Regions from separate parts of the Microbacterium sp. JZ101 genome, predicted to be linked through region 1. Evidence: riboswitches for the same ligand, from Rfam matches in the RefSeq annotation. Region 1 holds a riboswitch; each other region holds the start of a gene.
What was found. Region 1 has a riboswitch for thiamine pyrophosphate ahead of thiC (phosphomethylpyrimidine synthase ThiC). Riboswitches for the same ligand answer to the same signal wherever they lie in the genome.
Positions count from the first base shown of each region.

Region 1 (9,992 bases):
CGGGTTTTCCCGAATAGCGTCACGGCGCCGCGGCGCACGTCGGCGCCGCGGTCTGCTCGAGCGCGTGCCACGCCGAGATCCCGCCCGCGAGCGAGCGGAGCGGATGAGCGCGCCACTCCGGGCGCCCGCGGAGCACCTCGGCCGCGCGGCGCGACCGCACCCCGAGGGCGCAGTGCACGACGACCTCGCGCCGCTCGACGAGCGCACGCCGCACGGCTTCGGGCGGCTCCTCCCCCGCCTCGATCTCGTCGAGCGTCCAGCGGACGGCATGCGGGATGGCCCCGGGCTCGGATGGGGCGCGCACGTCCACGACGAGAGGCGCGGCGCCACCGGCCAGGGCAGCGCGGAGCTCGGCGGCCGAGACGATCGGCACCGCGCCATCCGCCGGGGCTTGCGCCGGGCCATCCGCTGGGGCCTGCGCCGGGCCATCCGCCGCGAAAGCGACCTCGCGCCATCCGGCGCCGAGTGCGTCCACGACGACGACGCGGCCGAGGAGGGGGCGTCCTGCTCCCGTGATGAGCTTGATCGCCTCGGCCGCCATCTGGGCGCCGACGAGCGCGCACAGCGGGCCGAACACGCCCGCCGTCGCGCAGTCGAGCGCCGCTCCCGGCGCATCCGGGTAGAGGTCGCGGTAGCGCATGCCGCGCTCGGCCCAGACGACCCCGACCTGGCCCTCCCACCGGAGGACCGACCCCCAGACGAGGGGAAGGCCGAGCGCCGCCGCCGTGTCGTCGACGAGGTACCGCGTGGCGAAGTTGTCCGAGCCGTCGACGACGAGGTCGTAGTCCGCGAGAACGCCGGCCGCACTCCGCGCATCCAGACGCAGGGCGTGCGCGCGCACCTCGATCCCGGGGTTCCGCGCCGTGATGGCGTCGCGTGCGGAGGCCGTCTTCGGTCGTCCGATGTCCGCGACCCGGTGGATGACCTGGCGCTGCAGGTTGCCGAGCTCGACGGCGTCGTCGTCGACCACGCCGAGCACGCCCACCCCCGCCGCGGCGAGCGCCAGCAGCACGGGCGAGCCGAGGCCGCCCGCGCCCACGACGAGCACGCGCGCCGCACGGAGGCGGCGCTGCGCGGCATCGCCCATGCCGGGCAGGATGAGCTGCCGGCCGTACCGCTCCCGCTCCTCGTCGGAGAGCACCGGACCGGGCGCCACGAGCGCCGTCACAGGACCGCCATCCCCTCGGTCTCCGACGATGCGCGGGCATGCCGCCGCCGGGGGATGCGCCCCGCGTGCGCGGCGAGATGGCCCGCCTCGACGGCATGGCGGAACGCGGCGGCCATCCGCACGGGGTCGTGCGCGCGGGTCACCGCGGTCGCCAGGAGCACCGCGTCGCAGCCGAGCTCCATCGCGAGCGCCGCCTCCGACGCCGTGCCGAGGCCCGCGTCGAGCACGACGGGAACCGATGCGCGCGACACGATGAGCTCGATGTTGTGGGGGTTGAGGATGCCGAGGCCCGTCCCGATCGGCGCGCCGAGGGGCATGACAGCCGCGACCCCGAGCTGCTCGAGCCGCAGCGCCGTGACGGGGTCGTCGTTCGTGTACGCGAAGACCGTGAAGCCCTCCGCGACGAGCCGCTCCGCGGCGTCGAGCAGCTCGACCGGGTCGGGCAGGAGCGTCGTGTCGTCGGCGACGACCTCGAGCTTGATCCAGCTCGTGCCGAACGCCTCGCGCGCGAGCTCGGCCGTGAGCACCGCGTCGTGCGCCGTGCGGCAGCCCGCGGTGTTGGGGAGGAGGCGGATGCCGCGCTCGCGCAGCAGGGCGTAGAGGCCGCCCGCTCCGCTTCCGTATCGCCGCACGGCGACCGTCGTGAGCTCGGTGCCCGACGCCCGCAGAGCCTCGTCGAGCACCTCGAGGCTCGGCGCACCGCCCGTGCCGACGATGAGCCGCGACGACAGGGCGACGCCGTCGATGACGAGCGGCTCCACGTCAGCCGCCCTGCGCCGCGGTGAGCACCTCGACCCGCGCGCCCGGGCCGAGCCGATGCGACCCCCAGCGGGCGCGCGGCACGAGGACCGCGTCGACCGCGACCGCGACGCCGAGGGGCGCGCCGTCCTCGGCCGTGCCCTCGGGCGTCACCGCGCGGCCCGTGAGCGCCGAGACGACCGTCGACACCGCCGCCCCCTCGGGCAGCCGCAGAGCACTTCCGTTGACATCGATCTCGATCATGCGAGGACTCCTTCACGGTCACGGGGCGCGGCGTCGCGCCCGGGTTGGAGGCGGGTGGGGGCGAACCGCCCAGGGTCGAGCAGGTCGGCCTCGACGCCGCGCGGCGGGGCGACGTCGTCGACGATGCGGCGGCAGAGGTCTGCGATGAGCGGGGCGAGCAGCACGCCGTTGCGATGCGTTCCCGTCGCGACGACGAGGCCCGGGGCAGTCCGCCCGACGAGGGGCAGATGATCGGGGGTCGCCGGACGGGCGCGGGCGGTCGCCTCGACGAAGCGGTACTCGTCGACGAGCGACATCACCTCGGCCGCATCGCGCAGCAGCGCCGACACGCCCCCCGCGGAGACCGCGTCGTCGGCGTCCTCGCGCTCGGTCGCGCCCACGACCAGCCCGCCGTCGACGCGCGGCACGAGGTAGACGGCACGCCCGCGGACGAGGGAGCGGACCGTGTGCGCGAGGCGCGGGAGGCCCGCGGCGTGGAGGCGGAGGATGTCTCCGTGCACCGGGCGCAGCACGCCGGGCGGCGTCGCGCCCAGGTCCGCCGCGCCGAGCGCGTTCGCGACGACCACCTCGGCCGCGGCGATCGCTGTCCCGTCGGAGAGCTCGACACCGTGCACAGCACCGCCCCGCCCGCGCAGCAGGCGCCTCGCCGCGAGCGGACGGAGAGCGGATGGCGCGAGCGCGCCCCGAAGCGCGCGGACGAGGGCACGCGGATCGACGCGATGGTCGCCGTCCGCCGCGTACGCGCACGAGAGTCCGGGCGCGAGCAGAGGCTCGGCGGCCCGCGCTTCTCGGACGCTCCGTCGCTCCGCCTGCACCGCGGGCGCCGCGTCCACGAGCTCGACGATCCGACGGCGGTCGGCGTCGTCGACCCCGACGAGAAGCGTCGGGGCGGCCTCGTACCCGCACGCCGCAGCGCCGCCGGGCAGCGATGCGACGAAGTCGGGGTATGCGGCCGCCGCGGCGCGGTGGAGCGCCACGGCAGCGCGCTCGGTGTGCTGGAGCTCGCCCGCGGGGCTCAGCATTCCGGCCGCGGCATACGTCGCGCCGTCTCCCGGGCGGGGGTCGATGAGTCGCACCGAGCGCCCCGCGCGCGCACACGCGACGGCGATCGCCGTGCCGACGACCCCTGCGCCGATGACGGCGACGTCGACCCTGCTGTCAGCTCCGGACACGGGGCTCGTCGAGGTAGACGGACGCGCCGGCGGCGACGAACTCCTCGGACTTCCGGCGCATGGCCGCGATCGCCTCCTGCTCCTCGGCGCCGCCGAAGCGGTCGCGGATGTCCTGGGAGATCCGCATCGAGCAGAACTTCGGGCCGCACATCGAGCAGAAGTGCGCCGTCTTGGCCGGCTCGGCCGGGAGCGTCTCGTCGTGGAAGGCCTCGGCCGTGTCGGGGTCGAGCGAGAGGGCGAACTGATCGCGCCAGCGGAACTCGAAGCGCGCCTTCGACAGCGCGTCATCCCGATCCCGCGCCCCCGGATGGCCCTTCGCGAGGTCGGCCGCGTGCGCCGCGATCTTGTACGTGATGACGCCCGTCTTCACGTCGTCGCGGTTGGGCAGCCCCAGGTGCTCCTTGGGCGTGACGTAGCAGAGCATCGCGGTGCCCCACCGTGCGATCTCGGTCGCGCCGATCGCCGAGGTGATGTGGTCGTACCCCGGGGCGACGTCGGTGACGAGGGGGCCGAGCGTGTAGAAGGGCGCCCCCGAGCAGAGCTCCTGCTGGCGCTCGACGTTCTCCCGGACCAGGTGCAGCGGCACGTGCCCGGGCCCCTCCACCATGACCTGCACGTCGTGCTCCCACGCCCGGTGCGTGAGCTCGGCGAGCGTGTCGAGCTCGGCGAACTGCGCCGCGTCGTTGGCGTCGGCCGTCGAGCCGGGGCGCAGGCCGTCGCCGAGCGAGAACGCGACGTCGTACTGCGCGAAGATCTCGCACAGCTCGTCGAAGTGCGTGTAGAGGAAGTTCTCGCGATGGTGGGCGAGGCACCAGCCCGCCATGATCGAGCCGCCGCGCGAGACGATGCCCGTCACCCGCTCTGCCGTGAGCGGCACGTAGCGCAGCAGCACGCCCGCGTGGATCGTCATGTAGTCGACGCCCTGCTCGCACTGCTCGATCACGGTGTCGCGGAAGATCTCCCAGGTGAGGCGATGCGCCTGCCCGTCGACCTTCTCGAGCGCCTGGTAGATCGGGACCGTCCCGATCGGCACGGGCGCGTTGCGGATGATCCACTCGCGGGTCGTGTGGATGTCGTCGCCCGTGGAGAGGTCCATGACCGTGTCAGCGCCCCACGTCGTCGCCCACTGGAGCTTCTCGACCTCCTCGGCGATCGAGCTCGTGACGGCCGAGTTCCCGATGTTCGCGTTGATCTTGACGAGGAACGCCCGCCCGATGATCATGGGCTCGCTCTCGGGGTGGTTGATGTTGCTCGGGATGATCGCGCGCCCCGCCGCGAGCTCCGAGCGGACGAGCTCGACGTCGCACCCCTCGCGCAGCGCGACGAAGCGCATCTCGGGCGTGATGACGCCCTGCCGCGCGTAGTGCATCTGCGTCACGCGCCGGCCGGGACGTGCGCGGCGCGGGCGGGCGGACTCTCCCCGCCACTCCGCGGAGGCGGCGCCGCGCCGCGCGGCCGCTCGGCCGTCGTCGTGAAGGTCGCGCGGGCGCCCGTCGTACTCCTCGACGTCGCCGCGTGCGGCGATCCAGTCGGCCCGCAGCGGCGGCAGTCCCCGCACCGGGTCGCTGCCCGGGCCCGACGTCCGATAGGCCGTGAACGGCTCGTTCCGCTCGCCCTTCGGCGAGTCCGTGAGCGCGATGCGGGTGACCGGCACCCGGATCCCGTGCTCGTCGTCGTGCAGATATGCGAGCGAATGCGTCGCTTCCAGGGTGCGCAAAAGAGCTGCTCCTACTTCCTACGCCGGCATGACCCGAACAGGTTCGACGGTCGCGAGCAGCGTCAGCTCGTTCTCAGCCCCTGCTGGGACTCCCGTGTGGACCGGATCAGAGTAGCAGGGAGCCGCGGCCGCGCAAGTCGGCGGGTCAGAGCGCGTCGAGCAGCTCCCTCAGACGGGCAGATTCCTCTTCGGGCATGGAGTAGCCGTGCTCGGTCGCGGGGTACTGTCCCGCGCGGACTTCCGTGACATAGCGCTCGACGCCGGCGATCATGTCCCCCCGCAGCTCGGCGTACCGCTTGACGAAACGCGCCGCACGACCCCCGTATATGCCGAGAAGGTCATGGAATACGAGCACCTGGCCGTCGGTGGCGGGGCCCGCTCCGATGCCGATCACGGGGACGTTCATCCGGGGCATCAGGGCGTCTGTGACGTCGCTCGGGATCGCCTCGAAGACGATCGCGAAGCACCCGGCCTCCTGCAGCGCGAGTGCGCTCTCGCACACCGCGAGTGCGTCGTCGGCGGTCCGCCCCTGCGCGCGGTATCCGCCGAGGGCGGTCGCCGTCTGCGGCGTGAGGCCGACGTGCCCCATGACGGGAATGCCCGCGCGGACGATGGCGCGCGCGCGATCGACCGACGTGCCGCCGCGCTCGATCTTGACCGCGTCGCATCCCGTCTCCTTCACGAAGCGCTGCGCGGTCGCGACGGCGATCTCGTCGGAGGCCTCGTACGAGCCGAACGGCAGGTCCGCGACGAGCAGAGGGCTCTGCAGACCCCTGCGGACCGCGGCCGTGAGCATGATCATCTCGTCGACGGTGACGGGCACGGTGCTGTCGTATCCGAGCACCGTCATCGCGGCCGAGTCGCCCACGAGCACGACGTCGACGCCCGCCGCCTCGGCGACCTGCGCACTGGGATGGTCGTAGGCGGTCACCATCGCGATGCGCTCGCCTGCGGCCTTGCGCGCGGCGAGGTCGGCCGGCGCGACGCGCGGGCGGGCCGCCGGCCGCGTGCTCATGCGCGCGCCGTCAGGAGACGGTCGACCGCGTCATCGACCTGGATGATGCCGTTGCCCCGGTCGACGTGCACGACGACGGGCTCGTACGTCTCGAGGTCCTTCTCGTCGTACTCGGCGTAGGAGACGACGATGATCGTGTCGCCCGCGTGCACGAGCCGGGCGGCAGCGCCGTTGACCTGCATGACCCCCGAGCCCCGCTCCCCCGCGATCGTGTACGTCTCGAAGCGCGCGCCGTTGTCGACGTCGAGCACGTGCACCTGCTCGTGCTCGAGGATGTCCGCCGCCTCGAGCAGATCGGGGTCGATCGTGATCGAGCCGACGTAGTTGAGGTCGCTTCCCGTGATGGTGGCGCGATGGATCTTCGACTTGAGCATGATGCGGCGCATCAGGATTCTCCCTTGAGGATGCGGTTGTCGATGAGGCGTGCGGCGCCGACCCTGGCCGCGACCGCGAGCAGCGCGTCCCGATCGACGCGGACGAGAGGACGGAGGTGCTCGGCGTCGCGCAGCTCGAGGTACTCGGGCTCGATGCCGACCTCCGCGAGGACGGATCGAGCGGCCGCGAGCAGCACCGCGCCATCCCGCTCGCCCCGCGCCGCGAGATCCTCCGCCGCGGTCAGCGCCCGGTTCAGAGCGGTCGCCTGCGCCCGCGCTGCGGCATCGAGGTAGACGTTGCGCGAGCTCATCGCGAGGCCGTCCGGCTCGCGGACGATCGGGCACGCCTCGATCCGCACGGGCAGGTCGAGGTCGCGGACGAGCCGGCGCACGACGAGCACCTGCTGCGCGTCCTTCTGTCCGAAGAAGGCGACGTCAGGGGTCACGATCGAGAGCAGCTTGGCGACGACGGTGGCGACGCCGTCGAAGTGGTGCGGGCCGCGGTGTGCGCCGCACAGCACGTCGGTGATGCCGGACACATGGATGGTCGTGGCGAAGCCGTCGGGATACATCTCGGAGACGGGCGGCGCGAAGAGGATGTCCGCTCTCGCCTCCTCGGCGAGCGCGGCATCCCTGGCCTCGTCGCGCGGATAGGAGCCGAGGTCCTCGTTCGCCCCGAACTGCGTCGGGTTGACGAAGAGCGACACGACCACGACGTCGGACGCCTCCCGCGCACGGCGCATGAGCGAGAGGTGTCCCTCGTGGAAGGCCCCCATCGTGGGCACGAGGCCGATCGAGGCGCCCTCGGCTCGCGCGGTGCGCACGGCGGCGCGCATGTCGGACACGGTGCGCACGATCCTCATGTCGTGTGCTCCTTCCTGCGTGCGAGCGCGCGGGTCGCCTCGCACAGCTCGTCGAAGAGCGGGACGAGCTCGGGACGGCCGGCCGAGATCGCGGCGCGCTGGCGCTCGACCGTCTCCTCGTCCCCGCGGGCGATCGGGCCCGTCAGGGCTGTCGCGGGTCCTCCCGACGCCCAGTTCTCGACGGTGCGCCGCACGAGCGGCGCGAGGAGCAGGCGCGCCTCCTTGGCCGGGATGCCCGCGGTCTCGGCGATCCGCTCCGCGGCATCGGCGATGGTCACGAGGAAGTTCGCCGCGACCGACGCGGCTGCGTGGTAGGCCGCCCGGTGGGCCTCATCGAGAGGGAACGCGCGTGCGCCGAGCAGGAGCGCGATGCCCGTCGCGGTCTCGAGCGCCTCGTCCGAGCGCGCCGCGACCGCGCACGCGACACCGCGGAACACGGCCGGGTCGTCATCGCCGGTGAACGTCTGCAGGGGGTGGAGGCCGAAGTCGACATCGTGGATCGGCACCGCGCCGGAGGTGTGGCCGATCATCCGCCCCGCCGCCGTCGCGGCGTGCGCAGCGGCAGCGATCTCGCCGTCCGGAACGCACAGCAGCACGACCGGCGCGTCGGGGATCTCCTCGCCGCGCCCGACCGGGCCGTGCACGACGACGCCGGCCGCCCGGAGGGCACGGGCGATGCTCCGGCCGAGTCGGCCGGGGCCGACCACCGTGACGCTCTCGAGGGCGCTGTGCGGGGTGCGGAGGATGCTCATGGTCTCGGTGCGCGGGGAAGCGCGCGACATGAGTATCCGCCTCATGGGCCGATCGGGCAAAATCGGGCGGCAATGTGCACAGTGGTACCGGTCAGTGTCTTGCCGATCTGCTCCCTGATTCGTTTCATGTCTGTGCATGGTGATTTCACCGACGACTGTCGGCCACTCGGATCCTCGCTCCGGTCCCCGGCCTGTGACAGGCTCGAAGCCGTGATCGACCCGCGCTCGTCCCTGCTCGCGTCCGCGCGCGAGGCCGTCGCCCTGGTGGGGCCGTCGGTCCCCGCGCACGACGACTTCGTCGCGGCTCTCGAGGCGCACGGCGCGGCCGCGCTCGACCGCGAGGGACCGCCCGCGCACCTCACGGCGAGCCTGTTCGTCTTCGACTCGACCGGCGAGCAGATCCTCCTCTGCCTCCACGGCAAGGGGAGGTTCTGGGTGCAGCCGGGCGGCCACCTGGAGGCCGGGGACACGTCGCTCGCGCAGGCCGCCGCACGCGAGCTCGAGGAGGAGACGGGCGTGTCCCGCGGTCTCCTCCGCGACGTCCGGGTCGTCGATCTGGACCACCATCCGCTGAGCTCGCGGTTCGGCCGATGCGCATCGCACCTCGACGTCGGCGTCGCGGCCGTCGTCGACCGCGACGCCGTCGCCCTCCAGGTCAGCGATGAGTCGGACGACCTGGCGTGGTTCCCCCTCGACGACCTGCCCTCGCCGCTGCCGCCCGCCTTCGACGAGCGCCTCGCACGTGTGCGGGCGGCGTACGCGGTCGCCCGCTGACACATCCCTCTGCAAGGCGCCATCGGCCATCCCTCCCCCGGTCGTTGAGCGAGCGAGGAACGAGCGAGTCGAGACGCCGCGACCCGGCCTCGAGAACCGCCCTGTGCGAACTCACCCCTGCCCGAGCGACTCCTGCAGAGCTCGATCGGCGTCCCGCAGCACGGCCGCGGCCACCTGGAGCCCTTCGACGCGGCCGAGCTCGACGTCCTCGTGCTCGATGTTGACCCACATGTCCGGGTCGACCTCGTGCAGAGCACGGAGGAACTCCGTCCAGTACGCCGTGTCGTGCCCCTTGCCGAGCGCGACGAAGTCCCAGGCGGCGGGCTTCGGCCATTCGTTCGCCCATTCGTCGCCCCCGAGGCCCGTGCGCGACTCGGACGGGTCGAGCCGCCGGAAGCCGTTGTCGAGCACGCCGTAGAGCTGCGCGGTCTCGCGGTTGATGCGGACATCCTTCGCCGCTGCGTGGAAGACGAGCTCGCCCAGCTCTCGCACGACCGCGACGGGGTCCATCTGCTGCCAGAAGAGGTGCGACGCGTCGAGCTCGACGCCGATGTGCGTCGCGCCGGTCGTCTCGACGAGACGATGCACGTCGCGGGTGTTGAAGACGACGTTCTGCGGGTGCAGCTCGAGCGCGACCTTGACGCCGTGGTCGACAGCGAGTCGGTCGATCTCCCGCCAGAAGTCGCCGACGACCCGCCACTGGTAGTCGAGCACGTCGAGGTGCGCCGAGTTCCAGGCGTTCACGATCCAGTTCGGGAATCGCGCCGTCTCGTCGGACCCGGGCAGACCCGACATCGTGACGACGCGCGTCTGACCCAGGCGGGCGGCGAGGCGGATGGATCGGCGCACGTCCTCCGCGTGGCGCGCGCGGATGTCCGCCTTCGCGTGCAGCGGGTTGCCATTGCAGTTGAGGCCGGCGATCTCGACGCCGGTCCCCTCGAACTGCCCGAGGAAGTCGTCGCGCGCGGCGTCGGACACGAGGATGTCGTCGAGGGACGGGATGTGGACCGCCGGCAGGAATCCGCCCGCGTTCAGCTCGATCCCCGTGAGACCGAGCGACGCGACGACCTCGAGCGCCTCGGGAAGCGCGCGGTCGTGCAGGATCGCGTTGTAGACACCCAGCCTCATGCGCGCACCTCCTGCGGGATCGCGACC
Region 1 covers NZ_CP096400.1:3,518,889-3,528,880, forward strand. Annotated here, with positions in the region: gene M1D56_RS16150 (ThiF family adenylyltransferase) at 20-1,168, opposite strand; gene M1D56_RS16155 (thiazole synthase) at 1,165-1,929, opposite strand; gene thiS (sulfur carrier protein ThiS) at 1,931-2,170, opposite strand; gene M1D56_RS16165 (FAD-dependent oxidoreductase) at 2,167-3,342, opposite strand; gene thiC (phosphomethylpyrimidine synthase ThiC) at 3,329-5,059, opposite strand; TPP riboswitch at 5,058-5,165, opposite strand; gene panB (3-methyl-2-oxobutanoate hydroxymethyltransferase) at 5,205-6,074, opposite strand; gene panD (aspartate 1-decarboxylase) at 6,071-6,460, opposite strand; gene panC (pantoate--beta-alanine ligase) at 6,460-7,311, opposite strand; gene M1D56_RS16190 (DUF2520 domain-containing protein) at 7,308-8,093, opposite strand; gene M1D56_RS16195 (NUDIX hydrolase) at 8,274-8,837, shown strand; gene M1D56_RS16200 (sugar phosphate isomerase/epimerase family protein) at 8,949-9,965, opposite strand; gene M1D56_RS16205 (Gfo/Idh/MocA family protein) at 9,962-9,992, opposite strand, start outside.

Region 2 (9,992 bases), 470 kb from region 1:
CGTCCCGGGCTGAGAAGCGCGCGCACGTGCCCGCCCGGTCAGCTCTCGTCGGGCCCGAAGCGCGTGGCGTCGGCGCCGAGGGCGGACAGCGTCTCGAACAGGGCCGCGTCGTCTCGCCGCGTGTCGTCGTTGCCGGTCCGGCTCGCGAACGACTCGAGGCACGCGATGAGTCCATCGGCGCCCGCGACGACCCACGTGCTCGCCCCGCCCGATGACTGGTCTCGCTGCCGGAGGTGCGCCTCGGCCCGCTCGTGCGAGTAGAGCACGCAGGTGTCGAACCAGATCGGCTCCGACAGCTCCTGCTCGACGAAGCGCGAGAGCTGCTGCGCCTGACGCCGCACCTGCACGACGGGCGCCCGCTCGCCGAGATGGCGGTTCACGGTGATCGACTGCGGCGACTCGGGATCGCGGCGCAGCTGCACGGCGAAGTGCTCGCCGAGGTCGTTCTCGTCGACGAGCTTGCCGAACGCCTCGTGCACGGCGGATGGCCGCACGCCGTCGAAGAGCACGCCCTGCCAGCGCTTGTTCTCGATGACGAGCCGCGCGCCGTCGAGCAGGAGCACGTGGTCGATCTGCGTGACGAAGGTCCGCGTCTCGAGCGCGTCGGAGGGCATGAACACGACGTTCGTGTGGAGGCTCCCGCGAAGACCGAGCTGCTCGCACGCGGCGAGGATGAGCCGACGCGATGCGGCCTCCCACTTCAGCCCCGTCGCGAGCGTCTCGCGCGTGCGTCGCGCCACCTCCATCGACGCCGCCGTCTCGGCGCGCAGTCGCATGGTCTCGCGCTCGTGATCGTCGGATACCGCGGCGAGCCGGCTCTCGTGCTCGGCCGCCATCGTCGCGACCTGGTCTTCATGCGCGCGGGTCAGCTCCGCGGCGCGCGTCGCGCTCGCGACCTCGATCTCCGCCACTCGACGACGTGCGCGCTCCCTGCCGCGGCGGTTCGCGATGACGAGCACCACGACCGCGATGAGGAGCACACCGCACCCCGCGCCTGCCACCCACAGCCACTGCGTCTCATCCACGACTCCAGCCCATCACATCTCGGCGGCATCCTCGTCGCGGCGTCCCGCTGAGGTGCGACTCAGGTCTCGGGGAGCGAGCGGAACGCCTCCGCGAGGGCGTCGCGGGCGATCCGGAGCCCGGGCAGACGCTGTGCCGACACGCGCGTCGAGGTGAAGATCTCGCGGTGCGGCGAGCCGGGCAGGTCCACGAGCCGCGGCTCTGCCTCGTCGGCCGCGACGGCGAGACCCGGGATGAGCCCGACGGCATGCCCGGCGGCGATAAGACGGAGGTGCGCGGAGAGGTCCGTCGCCTCGTACCGGATGTCGGGCTCGAACCCCGCAGCCCGGCACTGCTGCACCGCCCACGCGCGGGCGGCTGTCCCCTCGGGTTCCATCACCCATGCCGCCTCGCGCGCGTCGGAGAGCGACGCGATGCCGCTCGCGGGCCCCGCGGCGAAGCGGATCGGGTCGCGGCCGAGCAGCTCGCGGTCGAGACCGGCGCGATGCGGCCGCGTATGGCCCGGGTACTGCTCGGCCATCGCGAGATCGAAGCCCCCGGCCTCGGTCTCGAAGAGGCCGTGCTCGGGAGGGGTGACGATCACCTCGACGCGCAGCGCGGGGAGGGCGTCGCGAAGGGCGTCGAGCATGCGGGGGATGAGCGTGCGCGCGCTCGTCTGGAGCGCCGCGATCCGCAGCGGCGCCGCGTCGGGCGCCAGGGCCGCGAGCTCGCCGCGCAGCGCCTCCTCGGCAGCGAGCAGCTGCGCGGCGTGGCGGGCGACCGCCTCGCCCGCTGCCGTCAGGCGCAGACCTCGCCCCTCCGGCTCGAGGAGGGGGAGGCCGACCTCCCTCTCGAGCTGCTGCAGCTGATGCGACACGGTCGATGCGCTGTAGCTGCGCGCGGCCGCGACGGCCGAGACGGTGCCGCGCATCCGCAGCTCGCGCAGGAGCAGGAGACCGCGGCTGTTCCAGGGAGTCGCCATCGTTCGAGAATATCGAAAGGTCATGAGCGAAAACGTGCGCTTTTGCCGGATGGTGGACGGTCGCACAATGAGAGCGATCCTCTCGAGAAAGACCTCGCCATGACCATCGCACCCCCGTCATCCGCTCACGAGGCGGCACACGTCCCCGACATCGACCCGCAGCTCGCGGAGGAGGCGATCGCGCTCGTCCGCACCTGGCTGCGCGAGGCGCGCGACGAGAAGGTCGACGCGGCCGCGAAGAACCTCGCCGGCGTCCTCCGCGACCCCAACGGCCTGGCCTTCACCGTCGGCTTCGTCGACGGCGTCGTGCGCCCCGAGGACACGCGCGTCGCCGCGCGCTGTCTCGCCGGCCTCGTGCCGCTCATCCCGCGCTTCCTGCCGGCACCGTTGCGCGGGCTCATCCGTCTCGGCGGCGCGCTCGCGCCCGTCCTCCCGAGCGTCGTCGTGCCCGCGAGCCGCGCCGTCCTGCGCCGGATGGTCCGGCACCTCATCGTCGATGCGCGCGACGAGAAGCTCGGATCGACGCTCGCGCGCCTGCGCGGCGAGGGCATCCGCCTCAACGTGAACCTCCTCGGCGAGGCGATCCTCGGCCAGCGCGAGGCCGACAAGCGCCTCGCCGGAACCCGACGCCTCATCGAGCGCGACGACGTCGACTACGTCTCGATCAAGGTGTCCTCGACCGTCGCGCCGCACAGCCCGTGGGCGTTCGACGAGGCCGTCGACCACGCCGTCGTCGCGCTTGCGCCGCTCTACACGGCCGCTCGCGCGAACGGCACGTTCATCAACCTCGACATGGAGGAGTTCAAGGACCTCGACCTCACGCTCGCGGTGTTCATGCGCCTTCTCGAGCGCCCGGAGTACCACGACATCGAGGCCGGCATCGTCCTCCAGGCATACCTCCCCGACGCGCTCGGCGCGATGATGCGCCTTCAGGAATGGGCGAGTGAGCGCGTCGCGGGAGGCGGCGCCCCGATCAAGGTCCGCGTCGTGAAGGGCGCGAACCTCCCCATGGAGCAGGTCGACGCGGAGACCCACGGCTGGCCGCTCGCGACCTGGCCGAGCAAGCAGCACAGCGACGCGTCGTACAAGGCTGTGCTCAACTACGCGCTGCACCCCGAGCGCGTGCGATCGGTGCGCATCGGCGTCGCGGGCCACAACCTCTTCGACATCGCGCTCGCATGGCTGCTCGCGAAGCGCCGCGGCATCGCCGACGGCCCGGGCCTCGAGTTCGAGATGCTCCTCGGGATGGCCACGGCTCAGGCCGCGGTCGTGCGCCGCGAGGTCGGGTCGCTCCTCCTCTACACGCCGGTCGTGCACCCCGACGAGTTCGACGTCGCGATCGCGTACCTCATCCGCCGCCTCGAGGAGGGCGCGAGCCCGGAGAACTTCATGTCGGCCGTGTTCGACCTCGACGCCGATCCCGCCCTGTTCGCGCGCGAGCGCGACCGCTTCCTCGCGTCGATCGACCTCATGCCGAGCGACGTGCCCCCGTCCAACCGGGTGCAGGATCGCCGTGAGCCGCAGCCCGAGGGTACGCGCGACGGCTTCCGCAACGCGCCCGACAGCGACCCGAGCATAGCCGGCAACCGGGCCTGGGCCGCGGAGATCCGCGCCCGCATGGCGGCGTCGACCCTCGGCGAGGAGACGCTCGCCGCGCACACGCTCCGCACGCTCGAGGAGGTCGACGCCGTCGTCGACGGCGCGGTCGCGGCGGGCGAGGGATGGCGTGCGCTCGCCCCCGAGGAGCGCGCGGCGATCCTGCATCGCGCGGGCGACATCCTCGAGGCCCGGCGCGCCGAGCTGCTCGAGGTCATGGGGTCCGAGTGCGGCAAGGTCATCGAGCAGGGTGACCCCGAGGTCTCCGAGGCGATCGACTTCGCGCACTACTACGCCGAGAGCGCCCTGCGGCTCGCCGAGGTCGACGGGGCCGCGTTCGAGCCCGTCCGCCTCACCGTCGTGACGCCGCCCTGGAACTTCCCCGTGGCCATCCCCGCAGGCTCGACCCTCGCGGCGCTCGCCGCAGGGTCGCCGGTGATCCTCAAGCCGGCGTCGCAGGCGCGACGCTGCGGCGCCGTGCTCGCCGAGGCGCTGTGGGAGGCGGGCGTCCCGCGTGACGTGCTGCGTCTCGCGCGGGTCGAGGAGAACGAGCTGGGCCGCCGTCTCGTGTCGCACGAGCGCGTCGAGCGCGTCATCCTCACCGGCGCGTACGAGACCGCCGAGCTCTTCCGGTCGTTCCGGCGCGACCTCCCGCTCCTCGCCGAGACGAGCGGGAAGAACGCGATCATCGTCACCCCGTCGGCGGACCTCGACCTCGCCGCGAAGGACGTCGCGTACTCGGCGTTCGGCCACGCCGGCCAGAAGTGCTCGGCGGCGTCGCTCGTCATCCTCGTGGGATCGGTCGCCCGCAGCGAGCGGTTCCGCCGCCAGCTCGTCGACGCCGTCGAGGGCTTCGAGGTGGGCATGCCGTGGCAGGCCGCCGCCCGGATCGGCCCTCTCATCGGCCCCGCTGAGGGCAAGCTCCGCCGCGCCCTCACCGAGCTCGAGCCCGGTCAGACGTGGGTCCGCGAGCCGAAGCAGCTCGACGACTCCGGCGCGCTGTGGACGCCCGGCATCCGCGACGGGGTACAGCCCGGCAGCGAGTTCCACCTCACGGAGTACTTCGGCCCCGTGCTGGGCATCATGACGGCCGAGACCCTCGACGAGGCGATCGACCTCGTGCGCGCCGTCGACTACGGCCTCACGTCGGGGCTGCACGCCCTCGACGAGGACGAGATCGCCCGGTGGCTCTCGCGCATCGACGTCGGCAACGCCTACGTGAACCGCGGCACGACCGGCGCGATCGTCGAGCGCCAGCCGTTCGGCGGCTGGAAGAAGTCGGCGGTCGGCGCCGGGACGAAGGCCGGCGGCCCGAGCTACCTCTTCGGTCTCGGCACCTGGACGGATGCGCCCGTCGCGACGGCGAGCAGGGCGGATGGCGCGGCGCGGCGCGCGGTCGAGGCGCTCGGCACCGCGGATGGCGCGGAGTGGCTCGAGAAGGCACTCGCGACCGACGTCGTCGCGTTCGCGGAGGAGTTCGGCGTCGCGCGGGATGTGCAGGGCCTCCGGCTCGAGCAGAACGTGCTCCGGTACGCGCCGGTTCCCGTGACGATCCGCTTCGACGGACGCCCGGCGGCGGAGCTCGTGCGCGTGGCGGCCGCGGGGCTGCGTGTCGGCGCAGAGCTCGTCGTGAGCACGCCGACTGCTCTCCCCGAGCGGGTCGCGACGTGGCTGACGGACGCAGGCGTCGAGGTGGCGTTCGAGGATGCGGAGGCGTGGGCGGCCCGCGCGGCGCGCCTCGCCCAGACGGGCGGGCGCATCCGCCTCCTCGGCGGTGCGCTCGCCGACGTCGTGGCGGCGACGGACGGCGCCCCCAACGTCGCCGTGTACGACGGTCCCGTGACGTCGGCCGGCCGCGTGGAGATGCTGCCGTTCCTGCACGAGCAGGCGGTGTCGATCACGGCGCACCGCTTCGGCAACGAGCGGCGGTACGTCGTTCCCGGTCTCGCCGACGCCTGATCAGAAGGCGGGCCGCTCCCTCCCCGGGGCGGTCCGCCTCTGCCACGGGCGGTCCGCCTCTGTCCCCCGTCCGTCCGCGTCTCGCCCGATCTGCATGCCGCCCGATCTGCATGTCTCACTCCCGGCGGGATAGGGATGCCGTATCCCGCGTCGAGCGAGACATGCTCGGTCGGCTTCCCGCGCCGAGCGAGACATGCTTGGTCGGCTTCGGGCGGTCGGGTCAGTCGAGGCCGAGCAGCGACAGCGGGTGCGTGAGCCGCCACCAGAAGGAGGGCGGGGGCACGTCGTCGGTGAGGGTGAGCGCGACGCTCGTGTCGTCCATCCCGCCCTGCACGGCCAGCGTGCCGACCTCGTCGCCGGCTTCGGCTCCGAGCTCGACCTCGTACGACGGATCGGTGGATGGCGCGACGCCCTGCCACGAGATCACCTGGGCCTCGTCGGCGGTCACGATCGTGCTCTGCGCGCCCCACTCGGTCCGGACGTGCGCGACGGGCACCTCGGCGGCGACGGCGGTCGTGAGCTGCATGCCCTCCTCGAGCTGCGCGAGGAGCTCGCGGCTCACGATCGCGCGGCTGTCGTCGTCGGGCTGGCCGACGACCGCGGCGTAGAGGGTCACGCTCGTCTGGCCGATCGTGACCTCCTTCGCGGACAGGAGGTTCCAGTACTGCGTGCCCGTCGACCACAGCGAGCCGGTCTTCAGGCCGACCACGCCCTCGTCCCCGATGAGCGGGTTCGAGTTCTCGACGAGCCCCGCTCCCGGGAGCACGACGGAGTCCTCGGCCATGATGCTCGCGAGGACCGGATCCTCGAGCGCGATCTCGGCGAGGCGGATGAGCGAGCGCGCGTCGGCGGTGTTCGCCGGGTCGATGCCGCTCGGGTCGGCCACCGTGATGCCCGTGAGCTCGTGCTGCGCGAGCCAGGCCTGCGCGTCGGCGAGCCAGGCCTCCTGCGTGCCCCACAGCTCGAGGACGAGCCGGTCGACGTAGTTGTTCGCCGAGCCGAGCATGACGCCCTGCAGCATCTCGTGCAGCGTGAGCGTGCCGCCCACGGGGACATCGAGCGACGACTCATCGGCCGTGAGATAGGCCCAGTACTCGTCGCTGTCGGCCTGCGTGAAGGCGTAGGACGGCCCATCCTGACCCAGCTCGAGGCCCTCGCGCTCGATGATCATGAGCGCGGTGATGATCTTCGTGATGCTCGCCATCGGCAGCGCCTCGTCGCTCGAGGCGATCGGGCCGCCGGGGCCGCCCTCCGCAGCGAGGGCGGCGATGCCGTCCTCCGGCCAGGTGACGGGGAACTCCTCGCCGATCGGCGTCTCGACGGTGAGATCCGAGATGGTGGGGGCGACGTTCGCGAGCGGCCACACCGCGCAGGACGCGACGTAGCCGAGGGCGAGCACACCGAGAGTGACGGTCGGCCCGAGCCAGAACCGGCGGCGCGTGCGCGGCGGAAGGAGCGACGGCTCGACGGGCACGAGGCGGCTCGTGGGAAGCGCGCCGGCCGTGCGCGAGGCGGCGACGGCGTCGGGGTCGACCCAGCCGAGCGCCGTGAGCGCCGCAGCGGCGTCCTGCGACGGCGCGGTCTCCGCCGCAGGGATGTCGTCGATTGCCACCCGCATACGGTACCCGCTGCTCCTGCGAAGACGGGAAGCGGCTCGTGGGATGCGAGTAGAATCAGCCCACATCACACGGGAGTCCGCCGAGCCGGACTGAGAGGACGCGAGCCGCGCGTCGACCGTCGAACCTGATCCGGGTCATGCCGGCGAAGGAAGGAGAACGAATGTCCACGTCCGTTTCCGCAGGACAGACCGCGACCGGCCGCCGCTTCACGTGGCGGGTCGTCGACATCGTCGTCGCGAGCGTGATCGGCGTCGCGTGCGCGGTCGTGTTCCTCGTCTGGAACATCGCCTACGAGCTGCCGAGCACGCTGCTCAGCCCGCTCCTGCCCGGGCTCGGCGGCCTCGTCGCCGGCCCGTGGCTCATCGCGGGCGTGATCGGCGGACTCGTCGTCCGCAAGCCGGGCGCCGCGCTCTACACCGAGCTGCTCGCCGCCGTGATCTCGGCGCTCGTCGGCAACCAGTGGGGTCCGCTCACGATCGTCTCGGGCCTCGTGCAGGGCCTCGGCGCCGAGATCGTCCTCGCGATCTTCCTGTACCGCGCCTTCGGTCCCGTCGTCGCGGCGCTCGCGGGCGCTGCGGCGGGCCTCGCCTGCGGCATCAACGACATCGTCAACTGGTACGCGGGGGCCGACGCGGCCTTCACGGCCATCTACATCGCGTCGACGACGCTGTCGGGCGCCGTCATCGCCGGCCTCGGCGGCTGGGCGATCGTGCGCGCACTCGCGGCGACCGGAGCGCTCAGCCGCTTCGCCGCGGGGCGCGACGTCGCGCGACGCGTCTGACGTGACGGCCGCGGAGACCCGCCCCTGCGGCATCCTCGCCGAGGGGTGGGGATGGCGGTACGGCACGCGCCTGGCATGGGCGGCCCAGGACGTCACGCTGTCGATCCGGCCGGGGGAGCGCGTGCTGCTCCTCGGAGCGAGCGGATCGGGCAAGTCGACCGTGCTGCAGGCGCTCGCCGGCGTGCTCGGCGGGGAGGACGAGGGAGAGCAGGCGGGCCGTCTCCTCGTCGACGGCGCGCCGCCGGAGGCCGCACGCGGACGGACCGGGCTCGTGCAGCAGGATCCCGACGCACAGGCCGTGCTCGCGCGCGTCGGGGACGACGTCGCGTTCGGGTGCGAGAACCTCGGCGTCCCGCACGACGAGATCTGGTCGCGCGTGCAGGAGGCGCTCGCGATCGTCGGCCTCGACGTGCCGCTCGACCGCTCGACGTCCGCGCTGTCGGGCGGGCAGAAGCAGCGCCTCGCCCTCGCCGGTGCGCTCGCCATGCGCCCCGGGCTCCTGCTGCTCGACGAGCCGACCGCGAACCTCGATCCCGAAGGGGTCGTCGAGGTGCGCGACGCGGTGTCGCGCGTCGTCGCGCACACGGGTGCCACGCTCGTCGTCGTCGAGCACCGGGTCGACGTGTGGCTTCCCGTCGTCGATCGCGTGATCGTCCTCGGCGGCGGTCAGCAGGGCGTCGTCGCCGACGGGACGCCCGAGGTCGTCCTCGCCCGACGTGGCGCCGAGCTCGCGTCGGGCGGCGTGTGGGTGCCGGGCATCCCGCCGCGTCGCCCCGGCCCGCCGCGCCACGCGCCGGGCGCTCCTCTCCTCGCTGCGGAAGCGCTGCAGGTGGGGCGCCTGCGCGACACGGCCGTGGCCGGCCCCGTCGACCTGGAGGTGCGCCCCGGCGAGGTGCTCGGCATCACCGGCCGCAACGGCGCGGGGAAGTCGACCCTCGCGCGCACGCTCGCAGGGCTCCTGCCGCCGGTCGACGGCCGAGTGGCGGCGGCACCCGAACTCGCGGCAGGCGCAGGCCCCGCGCCCATCCGATGGCGCTCGCGCGAGCTCCTCACCCGGATCGGCACCGTGCTGCAGTCGCCCGATCACCAGCTCCTCGCGAACACGGTGCGCGCCGAGCTCGAGGTGGGCATGCGCGCGCTCCGAGTGCCCGACGCGGAGATCTCGGCGCGCGGGGAGGAGCTCCTCGCCGCGCTGCGCCTCGCCCACCTCGCGGACGCCAACCCCCATACCCTCTCGGGCGGCGAGAAGCGCCGCCTCACGGTCGCGGCCATGCTCGCGACCCGGCCGCGCGTCTGCGTCCTCGACGAGCCGACGTTCGGCCAGGACGCGACGACGTGGGCCGAGCTCGTCGACATCATCGCGCGGCTGCGCGACGGAGCAGACGCCGCTCCGTCGGCGGTCGTCGCCGTGACGCACGACGCCGACGTCCTCGCGGCCCTCGACGCGCGCGTCCACCGCCTCGACGGAGCGGGGGTGCTCGGATGATCCCAGCGCCGCCCATCCCTCGGGGCCCGCTCGCGCACGTGAACCCGGTCGCGAAGCTCGGCGCCGCGCTCCTCATCGCGTTCCCGCTCATCCTCACGATCGACGTCGTCTCGGCGGCGGTCGCGCTCCTCCTCGAGATCCCGCTGCTCCTCGCCGCCGGCGTCGACGCGCGCACGTTCTGGCGCCGCACCGCGCCCGTCTGGATCGCGGCGCCGCTCGCCGCCGTGACGATCGCGCTGTACGGCGAGCCCAGCGGCACCGTCCACTTCGAGTGGCTGCTCGTGCGCGTGAGCGACGGATCGCTCGCCCTCGCCGCCGCGACGTGCCTGCGCATCCTCGCGCTCGCGCTGCCCGGCGTCGTCCTCTTCGCGACCGTCGATCCGACCGATCTCGCGGATGGTCTCGCGCAGCGCGTGCGGCTCCCGGCGCGGTTCGTGCTCGGCGCGCTCGGCGGCATGCGCCTGGTCGGGCTCCTCTTCGACGACTGGCGCGAGCTCGAGCTCGCCCGTCGTGCGCGCGGCGTCGCCGATACCGGCCGCGTGCGCCGCGTCCTCGGGATGGCCTTCG
Region 2 covers NZ_CP096400.1:3,046,386-3,056,377, reverse strand. Annotated here, with positions in the region: gene M1D56_RS14145 (aminotransferase class IV) at 1-13, shown strand, start outside; gene M1D56_RS14140 (nuclease-related domain-containing protein) at 39-1,025, opposite strand; gene M1D56_RS14135 (LysR family transcriptional regulator) at 1,085-1,984, opposite strand; gene M1D56_RS14130 (bifunctional proline dehydrogenase/L-glutamate gamma-semialdehyde dehydrogenase) at 2,084-5,539, shown strand; gene M1D56_RS14125 (D-alanyl-D-alanine carboxypeptidase family protein) at 5,760-7,151, opposite strand; TPP riboswitch at 7,217-7,327, shown strand; gene M1D56_RS14120 (ECF transporter S component) at 7,319-7,939, shown strand; gene M1D56_RS14115 (ABC transporter ATP-binding protein) at 7,941-9,425, shown strand; gene M1D56_RS14110 (energy-coupling factor transporter transmembrane component T family protein) at 9,422-9,992, shown strand, end outside.
Region 2: linked by a shared signal. The riboswitch ahead of M1D56_RS14120 (ECF transporter S component) and the one ahead of thiC (phosphomethylpyrimidine synthase ThiC) in region 1 are both predicted to bind thiamine pyrophosphate.

Region 3 (9,992 bases), 1.4 Mb from region 1:
CCGCACCCGCCCGCGACTGCTCCCGCGCGACGGCATCGCGCCGCTGAGCGAAGAACGCGAGCTCGTGCCGGGCCGACACGTCGAAGGCCGTGCGCATGCGCGCGAGGCGCGCGTCGTCCGCGGCCCTGGCGTGCTCCTGCGTCCAGCGGATGGCCTCGCGCGTGGCGAGGTCGAACGCGTCGGATGCGTACATCTCGAGCCAGTCGGCATACGGATGGCCCGGGCGATTCGCGGCCGCGAGGCGCGCGCCGATGTCCTGGTAGAGCCAGAAGCACGGGAGCACCGCGGCGACGAGCACCGCGTGGTCGCCGGCCGCTGCCGTCGCCTGCAGATGATCCAGGTACGCCATGGTCTCGGCGGACGGCGTCGCCGGGGCGTCGGCCGGCGCATCGTCCAGCCGGGCGCGGTGCAGGGAGAGCTCGGTCTCCAGGCAGCTGTGCGCGGATGCCGCCCAGAAGGCCTGCTCCTCGAGCGTCGGCGCGAGCTCCGCGGCCCGGCTCAGCACGCGCGCGTACGTGCGCAGGTACAGCGAGTCCTGCGCGAGGTAGTGCGCGAAGTCGTCCCGATCGAGCGAGCCGTCCGCGAGTGCGCGCACGAACCACACGTCGTCGATGCCGGCGCGCAGCGGCGCGATGTCCTCCCACCAGGCGTCGAGCTCGGCGTCGCGGCGCGGGAGGCCTCCCGTCCGCCACAGGCCCGCGAGATGGTGGAGCGGGCCGTGCCCTCCCGGGCGGCCCACCTCGAGCTCGGAGCCCGACGCGATCGCGTCGCGCAGCCATCCGCGGGCGAGGCGCGCCGCCCAGGTCCAGCCGCCCTCGCGCGCGCGGAGCGTGGCGAGCGCCGCGGACAGGGAGCACCCCGTGCCGTGCGTGGCGGTCGTCTCGATCCGCGCGTCCGAGAACTCGGCGATGAGGCCATCCGGCCCCACCAGCGCGTCCGGGCATGCCGGGCCGTCGAGGTGCCCGCCCTTCGCGAGCACGAGCACGCCGTGGCGACGCGCGAGCGCGGCCGCCTGCGCGAGCGCGTCCGTCCACGATCCGATGGCCGCGACACCGGTGAGCACGGCCAGCTCCGGGAGGTTCGGCGTCACGACGTCGGCGAGCGACAGGAGATCGTGCAGCGCGCGCTCGGCCTCGGCGTCGATGAGGCGATCCCCGCTCGTGGCGATCATGACGGGATCCAGGACCACCGGCGGGCGCGTGTCGAGACCCCGCAGCCAGTTCGCCACGACAGCGACGATCTCCGCCGTGCCGAGCATGCCGATCTTGACGGCGTCGATGCGGATGTCGGCCGCGAGCGCGTCGAGCTGCTCGCGCAGGAACGACGCGGGCGGCACGTGCACGCCCGAGACACCCTGCGTGCTCTGGGCGGTGAGCGCCGTGATCGCGGCCATGCCGTAGCCGCCGCACGCGGCGATCGACTTGAGGTCGGCCTGGATGCCCGCCCCTCCCGACGGGTCGGAGCCCGCGATCGCGAGGATGTTCGGCACCGCGGTCATGCGACGACCTCGGCGTCCGCCCACTCGAACCGCAGCGCGGCCGCCGCCGCGGCGGGGAACTCCGCCGAGCAGATGGCGCGGACGACCGCGATCCCGGCGGCGCCCGCGCGCCGCGCGTCGCGCGCGTCGCCCGGGCCGACGCCGCCGATCGCGACGCACGGGAACTCGTGCGCGAGCTCGGCGAAGGCCGCGAATCCGGTCCATCCGATCGGGGTCGGATGGTCCTTCTTCGTCGGGGTGGCGCGCACCGCGCCCACGCCCAGGTAGTCGACCGTGCCGGCGGGGAGGCGCCGCAGCGCCTCGAGCTGGCGCGGCAGGCTCGCGCTCAGGCCGATGATCGCGTCGTCGCCCACGAGGCCGCGCACGCGGTCGGCCGGCAGGTCGGTCTGCCCGATGTGGACGCCGTCGACGGACGCTCCCGCGGCCTTCGCGGCCAGGTACACGTCGACGCGGTCGTTCACGAGCAGCGTCGCACGGCCGCGCATATGCGCGGCAGCGGCCTCGACGAGGGCGAGGAGATCGGCGGCGGACAGGTCCTTGCCGCGGATCTGCACGGTCGATGCCCCTCCGTCGACCGCCTGGGCGACGACGTCGACGAGCGAGCGGCCGGTGATCGTCGCGGCGTCCGCGACGAGGTAGAGGGAGAGGTCGAGAGGTCGCGCGGTCATGCCGGCACCTCCGTCGCGAAGCGCTCGGGCGCGGACACGTCGACCGCATCGACCCCCGCGAGCGCGTCGAGGAACGCCACCGCGAACGAGCCGGGGCCCGTCGCGACGGCCGCCGCGTGCTCGGAGGCGGCCGCGTAGACGGCGTGCGCCGCGATCGTGCCCGCGAACGCGGCATCCGGGCCATCCGCTGCCGCGACGCAGGCGGCCACGACCGCTCCGAGCGAGCAGCCGCCTCCCGTCATGCGGGTGAGGAGCGCGCTCCCGCCCGCGATGCGCTCCGTGCGCGCGCCGTCGGTGACCGCGTCGACCGCGCCCGACACCGCGACGACCGCGCCGGTGCGCTCGGCGAGCGCGCGGGCGGCGTCGAGCGCCGCATCGACCTCGTCGGCCGCATCGACCCCGCGCCCGCCCGAGCCGGCGCCCGCGAGCGCGAGCACCTCCGAGGCGTTGCCGCGGATCACGGTGGGCCGGTGCGCGAGCAGGTCGCGCGCGGCGCCGGTGCGCAGGCCGAGGGCGCCCACGCCCACGGGGTCGAGGACCCACGGCGTGCCGGACGCGCGTGCCGCGGCGACCGCGGCGGTCATCGCCGCGCGTTGCTCGGCGGTCGGCGTCCCGAGGTTGACCAGGAGCGCCGACGCGAACGCCGCGCACTCCCCGGCCTCCTCGGGGATGTCGGCCATCACGGGCGCCGCGCCCACCGCGAGCAGCGCGTTGGCCGTGACGTTCACGACCACGGAGTTCGTGATGCACTGCACGAGCGGCGCGGTCTCGCGCAGTCTCGACAGCACGGCCCCGGGGCCATCGGATACCGACAGGTGCGCGTCACTCATCAGCGACATCCCTCCGCTCGTCCTAACGAGATCAGGTGCATACGGGTGTGATCTCAGTCCCGGAAGGGGACACCCCGTGTCACTGCGAGCGAGCATAGCGGGTCCGCGATGGCCCGCGCGCCGGGTCGCCTACGCTCGAAGGGTGACCTCCCCTTCCGCGACCGAGAGCGCCGGCATCCGCGTCGCCGTCTCGACCGTGATCTTCTCGCTGCGCTCGCGGCCCGGGGCCGACGCGCTCATGATCCCGCTCGTGCGCCGCACGCGGGAGCCGTTCGAGGGCGCGTGGGCGCTCCCGGGCGGATGGCTCGACGAGCGGGAGGGGCTCGACGACGCCGCCGCCCGCACGCTCGCCGAGACGACCGCGCTCAGCCCGAGCTACCTCGAGCAGCTCTACGCCTTCGGCGACGTCGACCGCTCCCCCACGCGCGTCGTGTCGGTCGTCTACTGGGCGCTCCTGCGCTCCGACCTCGTGGATGCGCAGCGCGCCGCGGAGGACGCGCCGGAGAACGTCGAGTGGTTCGACGTGGACGACCTGCCGGCGCTCGCCTTCGACCACAACCGGATCGTCGACTACGCCGTGTGGCGGCTGCGCAACAAGGTCGGCTACAGCCGGATCGCGCACGGCCTCCTGCCCGACGAGTTCACGCTGACCGAGCTGCGGGAGGTCTACGAGGCCGTGCTCGGGCGCCGCCTCGACCCGTCGAACTTCCGCCGCCTCCTCGAGGGCTCCGAGGCGCTCCTCCCGACCGAGTCGTTCCGCACCGGCAAGCATCGCCCGGCGCGGCTGTACCGCTACAACTCGGAGGTCGAGCTCGCCGATCGCGGACCGCTCGGACCGGCCTGAGGAGCCCCGCTCGCCTTTGTGGTCAACCTGACTTAAAGTGGTGTCGACGACTTAGAGTCGAATCGACACGAACAGGGGTCCCCATGGCCGCGACCAGCATCACCCTCACCGCCCGCGACGCGAGCGTCGACCACGAGATCCAGGCGATCGTCTCGGGCGGCGCCGCGGGCTCGACGTGCTCGACCGACCTCGCCGCGGGGCCCTGGAGCTTCGACGCCGTCGCCGGGTACGGCCCGGGCGCCTCGATGGGCGACGTGATCCCGACCGACGCCCCGCGGCAGGGCGAGCTCCCCCGCGCCTACCGCGAGGCCCCGGAAGCCGAGCTGCACGATCGCATCCGGGCGGCGAAGGCGGCGCTCGGCGACCGCGTCGTCGTCCTCGGCCACTTCTACCAGCGCGACGAGGTCGTCCAGCACGCCGACTACGTGGGCGACTCGTTCCAGCTCGCGGGCGCGGCGAAGGCGCACCCCGAGGCCGAGGCGATCGTCTTCTGCGGCGTGCACTTCATGGCCGAGACCGCCGACATGCTGTCCCGCCCGGAGCAGTCCGTCATCCTGCCGAACCTCGCCGCTGGCTGCTCGATGGCCGACATGGCCGACATCGACCAGGTCGAGGAGTGCTGGGAGCAGCTCGCGGACGTGTACGGCCCGCTCGACGTGCCGGACGCGGACGGCCGCGTGCCGGTCGTCCCGGTGACCTACATGAACTCCTCCGCGGCGATCAAGGGCTTCGTCGGCCGCAACGGCGGAATCGTGTGCACGTCGTCCAACGCGCGCACCGTGCTCGAGTGGGCGTTCGCCCGCGGGCGCCGCGTGCTCTTCTTCCCCGACCAGCACCTCGGGCGCAACACCGCCAAGGCGATGGGCGTGCCGCTCGAGCGCATGCCGCTGTGGAACCCTCGCGCGCCGTACGGCGGGTCGTCCGAGGAGACGCTGCGCGACGCCGAGGTCATCCTCTGGCACGGCTTCTGCTCCGTGCACCGCCGCTTCACGGTCGACCAGATCGAGACCGCGCGCGCCGAGCATCCGGGCGTGCGCGTCATCGTGCATCCGGAGTGCCCCATGCCCGTCGTCGATGCCGCCGACGAGGCGGGATCGACCGACTACATCCGCAAGGCGATCGAGGCGGCGACCGAGCCGACCACGTTCGCGATCGGCACCGAGATCAACCTCGTGCGCCGGCTCGCCGCCGAGCACCCGCAGCACACGATCTTCTGCCTCGACCCCGTCGTGTGCCCCTGCTCGACGATGTACCGCATCCACCCCGGCTACCTCGCGTGGGTGCTCGAGGAGCTCGTCGCGGGGCGCGTGGTCAACCGGATCGGCGTCGACGACGCGGTGGCGGACCCGGCGCGCGTCGCGCTCGAGCGGATGCTCGCGGCCAAGCCCCTGCCAACGGGAGGCGCGCGCGCATGACCGGGGTCATCGTCGTCGGAAGCGGCGTCGCGGGCCTCGCGACGGCGCTGCACCTCGCGCGCGGCGGGGCGGATGTGCAGCTGGTCACGAAGGCGGGGATGGCCGACGGCAGCACGCGGCACGCGCAGGGCGGCATCGCGGCCGCGCTCTTCCCCGATGACAGCGTCGAGAGCCACGCGGCCGACACGCTCGCCGCGGGCGCCGGCCTGTGCGACCCCGCCGCGGTCGACGTGCTCGTGTCGGAGGGGCCGGCACGCGTGCGCGAGCTCATGGACCTCGGCGTCGCGTTCGACCGCGACGCCTCGGGCGCCCTGGCGCGAGGACTCGAGGCCGCGCACGCGCATCCGCGCATCCTCCACGCGGGCGGAGACGCGACGGGCCTCGCGATCGAGATCGCGCTCATCGCGGCCGCGCTCGAGGCGGGCGTCCGCCTTCGCGAGCGGACGCTCCTCGCCGACCTCCTCGTGGAGGACGGACGCGTCGCGGGAGTCGAGCTGCTCGCCGACGGGCGCCGGGAGGTGCTCCGGGCGGATGCCGTCGTGCTCGCGACCGGCGGAGCGGGGCGGCTGTGGGCGCGCACCACCAACCCCGACGTCGTGACCGGCGACGGCATCGCGGCCGCCCTGCGGGCGGGGGCCGCGGTCGTCGATCTCGAGTTCGCGCAGTTCCACCCCACCGTGCTCGCCGAGGGCACGCCGTTCCTCGTCTCCGAGGCGGTGCGCGGCGAGGGCGCCGACCTCATCGATCTCGACGGGCGGCGCTTCGTGCTCGACGACCACCCCGACGGCGAGCTCGCGCCGCGCGACGTCGTCGCGCGATCGATCTCCCGGCGGATGGCGGAGCAGGGCGGGCGCCCCGTCCTCCTGGACGCGACGCGCATCGGCCGTCGGCGACTCGAGGCGCGCTTCCCGACGATCGCGAGGGCGCTGGCAGCGCGCGGGCTCGACTGGGCCGCGCACCCGATCCCCGTCGCGCCGGCCGCCCACTACCTCATGGGCGGGATCGCGACCGACCTCGACGGGCGCACGAGCCTGGCCGGCCTCCTCGCCGTCGGCGAGTGCGCGCGCACGGGCGTGCATGGCGCCAACCGCCTCGCTTCCAACTCCCTTCTCGAGGGCGCGGTCTTCGCCGCGCGCGCGGCCACGGCCATCCTCGCGGGCGACGTCGATGCGGCGCCCGCGCTCCCCTCCGCGCCCAGCCCGGAGTCGCCGTCGGAGCTCGCCGCCGTCCCGCCCTTCTCGCGCGCCGCCCTGCAGCGGCTCATGTGGGATCACGTGGGGCTCCTCCGCGACGGCGCGGGCCTCGCGCACGCCGTGGCCGTGCTCGCCGCGTGGCAGGACGCCCTCCCCCGTCCGCAGACGGTCGCCGCGCATGAGGACGCGGGGCTCGTGCGCGTGGGCCTCGCCGCGGCGAGCGCCGCCCTCGCCCGGCCCGGCTCGGTGGGGTCGCATTTCCGCACCGACGACGCGTCCGCGCACGCGCGCGAACTCCTCTCAGCGGGTGCCGCATGCTGACGGCGTCGACGATCGAGCGCACCGTCCGCGCCGCCCTCGAGGAGGACGCGCCGTGGGGAGACCTCACGAGCGAGGCGTTCCTTCCCGCATCCGCTCACGCGCAGGCATCGCTCGTCGCGCGCGAGGACGGCGTGTTCAGCGGCGGCGAGGTCTTCCGGGCGGCGTTCGCCCTCACGGATCGCGCGACCGAGGTCGACCTCCGCGTGGCGGACGGCGCGCCCTTCGCCGCGGGCGACGTGCTCGCGACCGTCGCCGGGCCGGCCCGCGCGGTGCTCACCGCAGAGCGCATCGGGCTGAACTTCACCCAGCGGATGTCGGGCGTCGCGACGCTCACGGCGCGGTTCGTCGCCGAGGTGGCGGGCACCCGCGCGCGGATCGTCGACACCCGGAAGACGACGCCGGGGCTCCGCGCGTTCGAGCGGCATGCCGTCCGCTGCGGCGGCGGGCACAACCACCGGCACTCGCTGTCAGACGCGGTCATGGCGAAGGACAACCATCTCGCCGTGCTCCAGGCCGGCGGCGCCGACCTGACGACCGCCCTCCGCGCGGGCATCGCGCGTCTGCCGCACACGGCGCATGTCGAGGTCGAGGTCGATCGCATCGACCAGATCGAGCCCGTGCTCGCGGCCGGAGTCGACACGATCATGCTCGACAACTTCTCTCTCGACGACCTCCGTCGCGGCGTCGGGATCGTCGGCGGGCGAGCGATCGTCGAGGCGTCGGGCGGCGTCGACCTCGGGACGGTGCGGGGCATCGCCGAGACGGGCGTCGACGTCATCTCGGTCGGCGCGCTGACGCACTCCGCCCGCGCGCTCGACCTCGGTCTCGACATGCGCGTGAGCTGAGCCGTGCTCTACCTCGACAACGCCGCGACGACGCCCGTGCGGCCCGAGGTGCTCGCGGCCATGGAGCCCCACCTGACGCGCGCATTCGGCAACCCGTCGAGCCACCACACGGTCGGCGAGCGAGCCGCGCGCGCTCTCGAGGACGCCCGCGCCAGGGTCGCGGCCGTGCTCGGGATGCGCCGCGGCGACATCGTCTTCACCTCGGGCGGAACCGAGGCGAACAACCTCGCGGTGAAGGGGATCGCCCTGGGCGCTGCGCCGCGTGCACGGCACGTCGTGACGACGCCGATCGAGCACGAGTCGATCCTCGCCTCGGCCGATTACCTCCGCCGCCTCCACGGGTTCGAGGTGACCCTCCTCCCCGTCGACGCGGACGGCCTCGTCCGGCCGGACGACGTCGCCGCAGCCCTCCGCGACGACACCGCGCTCGTGTCGATCGGGCTCGCCAACAACGAGATCGGCACCGTGCAGGACGCGCGGGGCATCGCCGATGCGCTCGCGGGGCGCCGCGTCCCCCTGCACCTCGACGCCGTGCAGGCGGCGGGATGGCTGCCGCTGGCCGACACGGGCGCCGACGCGATCGCGCTCGCCGGCCACAAGATCGGGGCACCGCCCGGCACCGGCGTGCTCGCCGTGCGCGGACGCATCCCGATCGAGCCGCTCCTCCACGGCGGCGGCCAGCAGCGCGGTCGCCGCAGCGGCACCGAGGCGGTCGCGGATGCCGTCGGATTCGCGACGGCGCTCGAGCTCGCCGACGCCGAGCGCGCCGACAGCGCTCGGCGCGTGGCGGCCATCCGCGACGCCTTCATCTCACGAGTGCTCGCGCTCGTGCCCTCGGCGCGCCTCACCGGCCATCCGACCCGGCGCCTCCCCGGCACGGCGAGCTTCACCTTCGCGGGCACGAGCGGCGAGGCCGTGCTGCTCGAGCTCGAGCGCCGCGGCGTCGTCTCGTCGAGCGGGTCGGCCTGCGCCGCGGGAAGCGACGAGCCGTCGCACGTCCTCGTCGCGCTCGGGGTCCCGCCCCAGGAGGCGCAGACCGCGGTCCGCTTCACGCTCGCGCACCGCCACCAGGGCTCGCTCGACGCCGTCGCCGACGCCGTCGCCGCTGCGGTTGCTGCGGTCTGACCCCGGTGTCCCCGTGCGCCGATAGTCTCATCCGGTGACCACCGCTCCCCTCGTGACCGTCGTCGTCCCGGGCTTCGACATCGAGGGATACATCGCCGAGGCGCTCGACTCGCTGCGCGCGCAGACCCTGACCCGCTGGCGCGCGATCCTCGTGGACGACGCGTCGACCGATGGCACGGGCCGCGTGCTCGAGGAGTTCGCCGCGCGCGACGATCGCTTCCGGGTCATCCGGCATTCGCGGCGCAAGGGGCTCGGCGCGGCGCGCAACACGGCGCTCGCGCACGTGGACACGCCGTACCTGGGCTTCCTCGACGGCGACGACATCATGCTCCCGCGCGCGCTCGAGACGCTCGTCGGGTCGCTCGAGGCCTCCGGAAGCGACCTCGCGGTGGGGGCGTACGTGCGCCTGTGGCCCGAAGGAGGGTCGTACACGGCGGGAGAGGTGCAGCCGTGGGTCTCCGCCTCGACGAGCCCGCGGCGCGTCGGCGTCACGCTCGACGCGCACCCCGAGGTCACCGGGAACGTCGTGGCGTGGTCGAAGGTCTCGCGCGCGGGCTTCTGGCGTGCGCACGACCTGCGGTTTCCCGAGAACGCGCTCTACGAGGACCAGGCGATCGCTCAGCGGATGTACACGGCCGCGCGTGCGATCGACACGGTCCCCGACGTCGTCGTCCAGTGGCGCGTGCGCGCCGACGGGAGCTCGATCACGCAGCACGAGGCCGACCCCCGCGTCTTCCGCGCGTGCCTCGCAGCGATGCGCGACGGCCTCGCGGTGCTCGCCGGCCACGGCGCCGCGCAGCGTGCCCGGGCGGGTCAGATCCTGCGCATGGACATCCCTCGACTCTCCGCGATCGCGGACGCGTCCACCCGCTCCGACCTCGACGCGTTCGCCGCCGAGGTCGAGGCGCTGCACCGCGCCTAGCCCCCCACCGTCCCGTCCCCCATCCCGGCCCTTCCCCCTTCCATCCCATCCCCATGTCTCACCTCCCGCGTTCTCCGGCCGGGTCCTTGCCGCGAGTGGCCGCCATCCGCCGCTCTCACCGGCCGATCGAGGCAGAAGCCCGAAGGGACGTCGCCTCTCACCCACGCCGCGCGACCGCGGCGCGCAGGTCCGCCAGGAGGTCCGCGGGATCGGAGAGGTCGGCCTGGGTCACCGGGAGGTAGATCCAGCCGAGTGCCTCGAGACGACGCCGCAGCGCGAGATCTCGGCGCCACTGGTCCCGATCGCGGTGATGGTCGCCCTCGTATTCGAC
Region 3 covers NZ_CP096400.1:2,117,529-2,127,520, forward strand. Annotated here, with positions in the region: gene thiD (bifunctional hydroxymethylpyrimidine kinase/phosphomethylpyrimidine kinase) at 1-1,498, opposite strand, end outside; gene thiE (thiamine phosphate synthase) at 1,495-2,166, opposite strand; gene thiM (hydroxyethylthiazole kinase) at 2,163-2,996, opposite strand; TPP riboswitch at 2,988-3,083, opposite strand; gene M1D56_RS09955 (NUDIX hydrolase) at 3,235-3,840, shown strand; gene nadA (quinolinate synthase NadA) at 3,924-5,255, shown strand; gene nadB (L-aspartate oxidase) at 5,252-6,769, shown strand; gene nadC (carboxylating nicotinate-nucleotide diphosphorylase) at 6,763-7,614, shown strand; gene M1D56_RS09975 (cysteine desulfurase family protein) at 7,618-8,739, shown strand; gene M1D56_RS09980 (glycosyltransferase family 2 protein) at 8,774-9,661, shown strand; gene M1D56_RS09985 (hypothetical protein) at 9,819-9,992, opposite strand, start outside.
Region 3: linked by a shared signal. The riboswitch ahead of thiM (hydroxyethylthiazole kinase) and the one ahead of thiC (phosphomethylpyrimidine synthase ThiC) in region 1 are both predicted to bind thiamine pyrophosphate.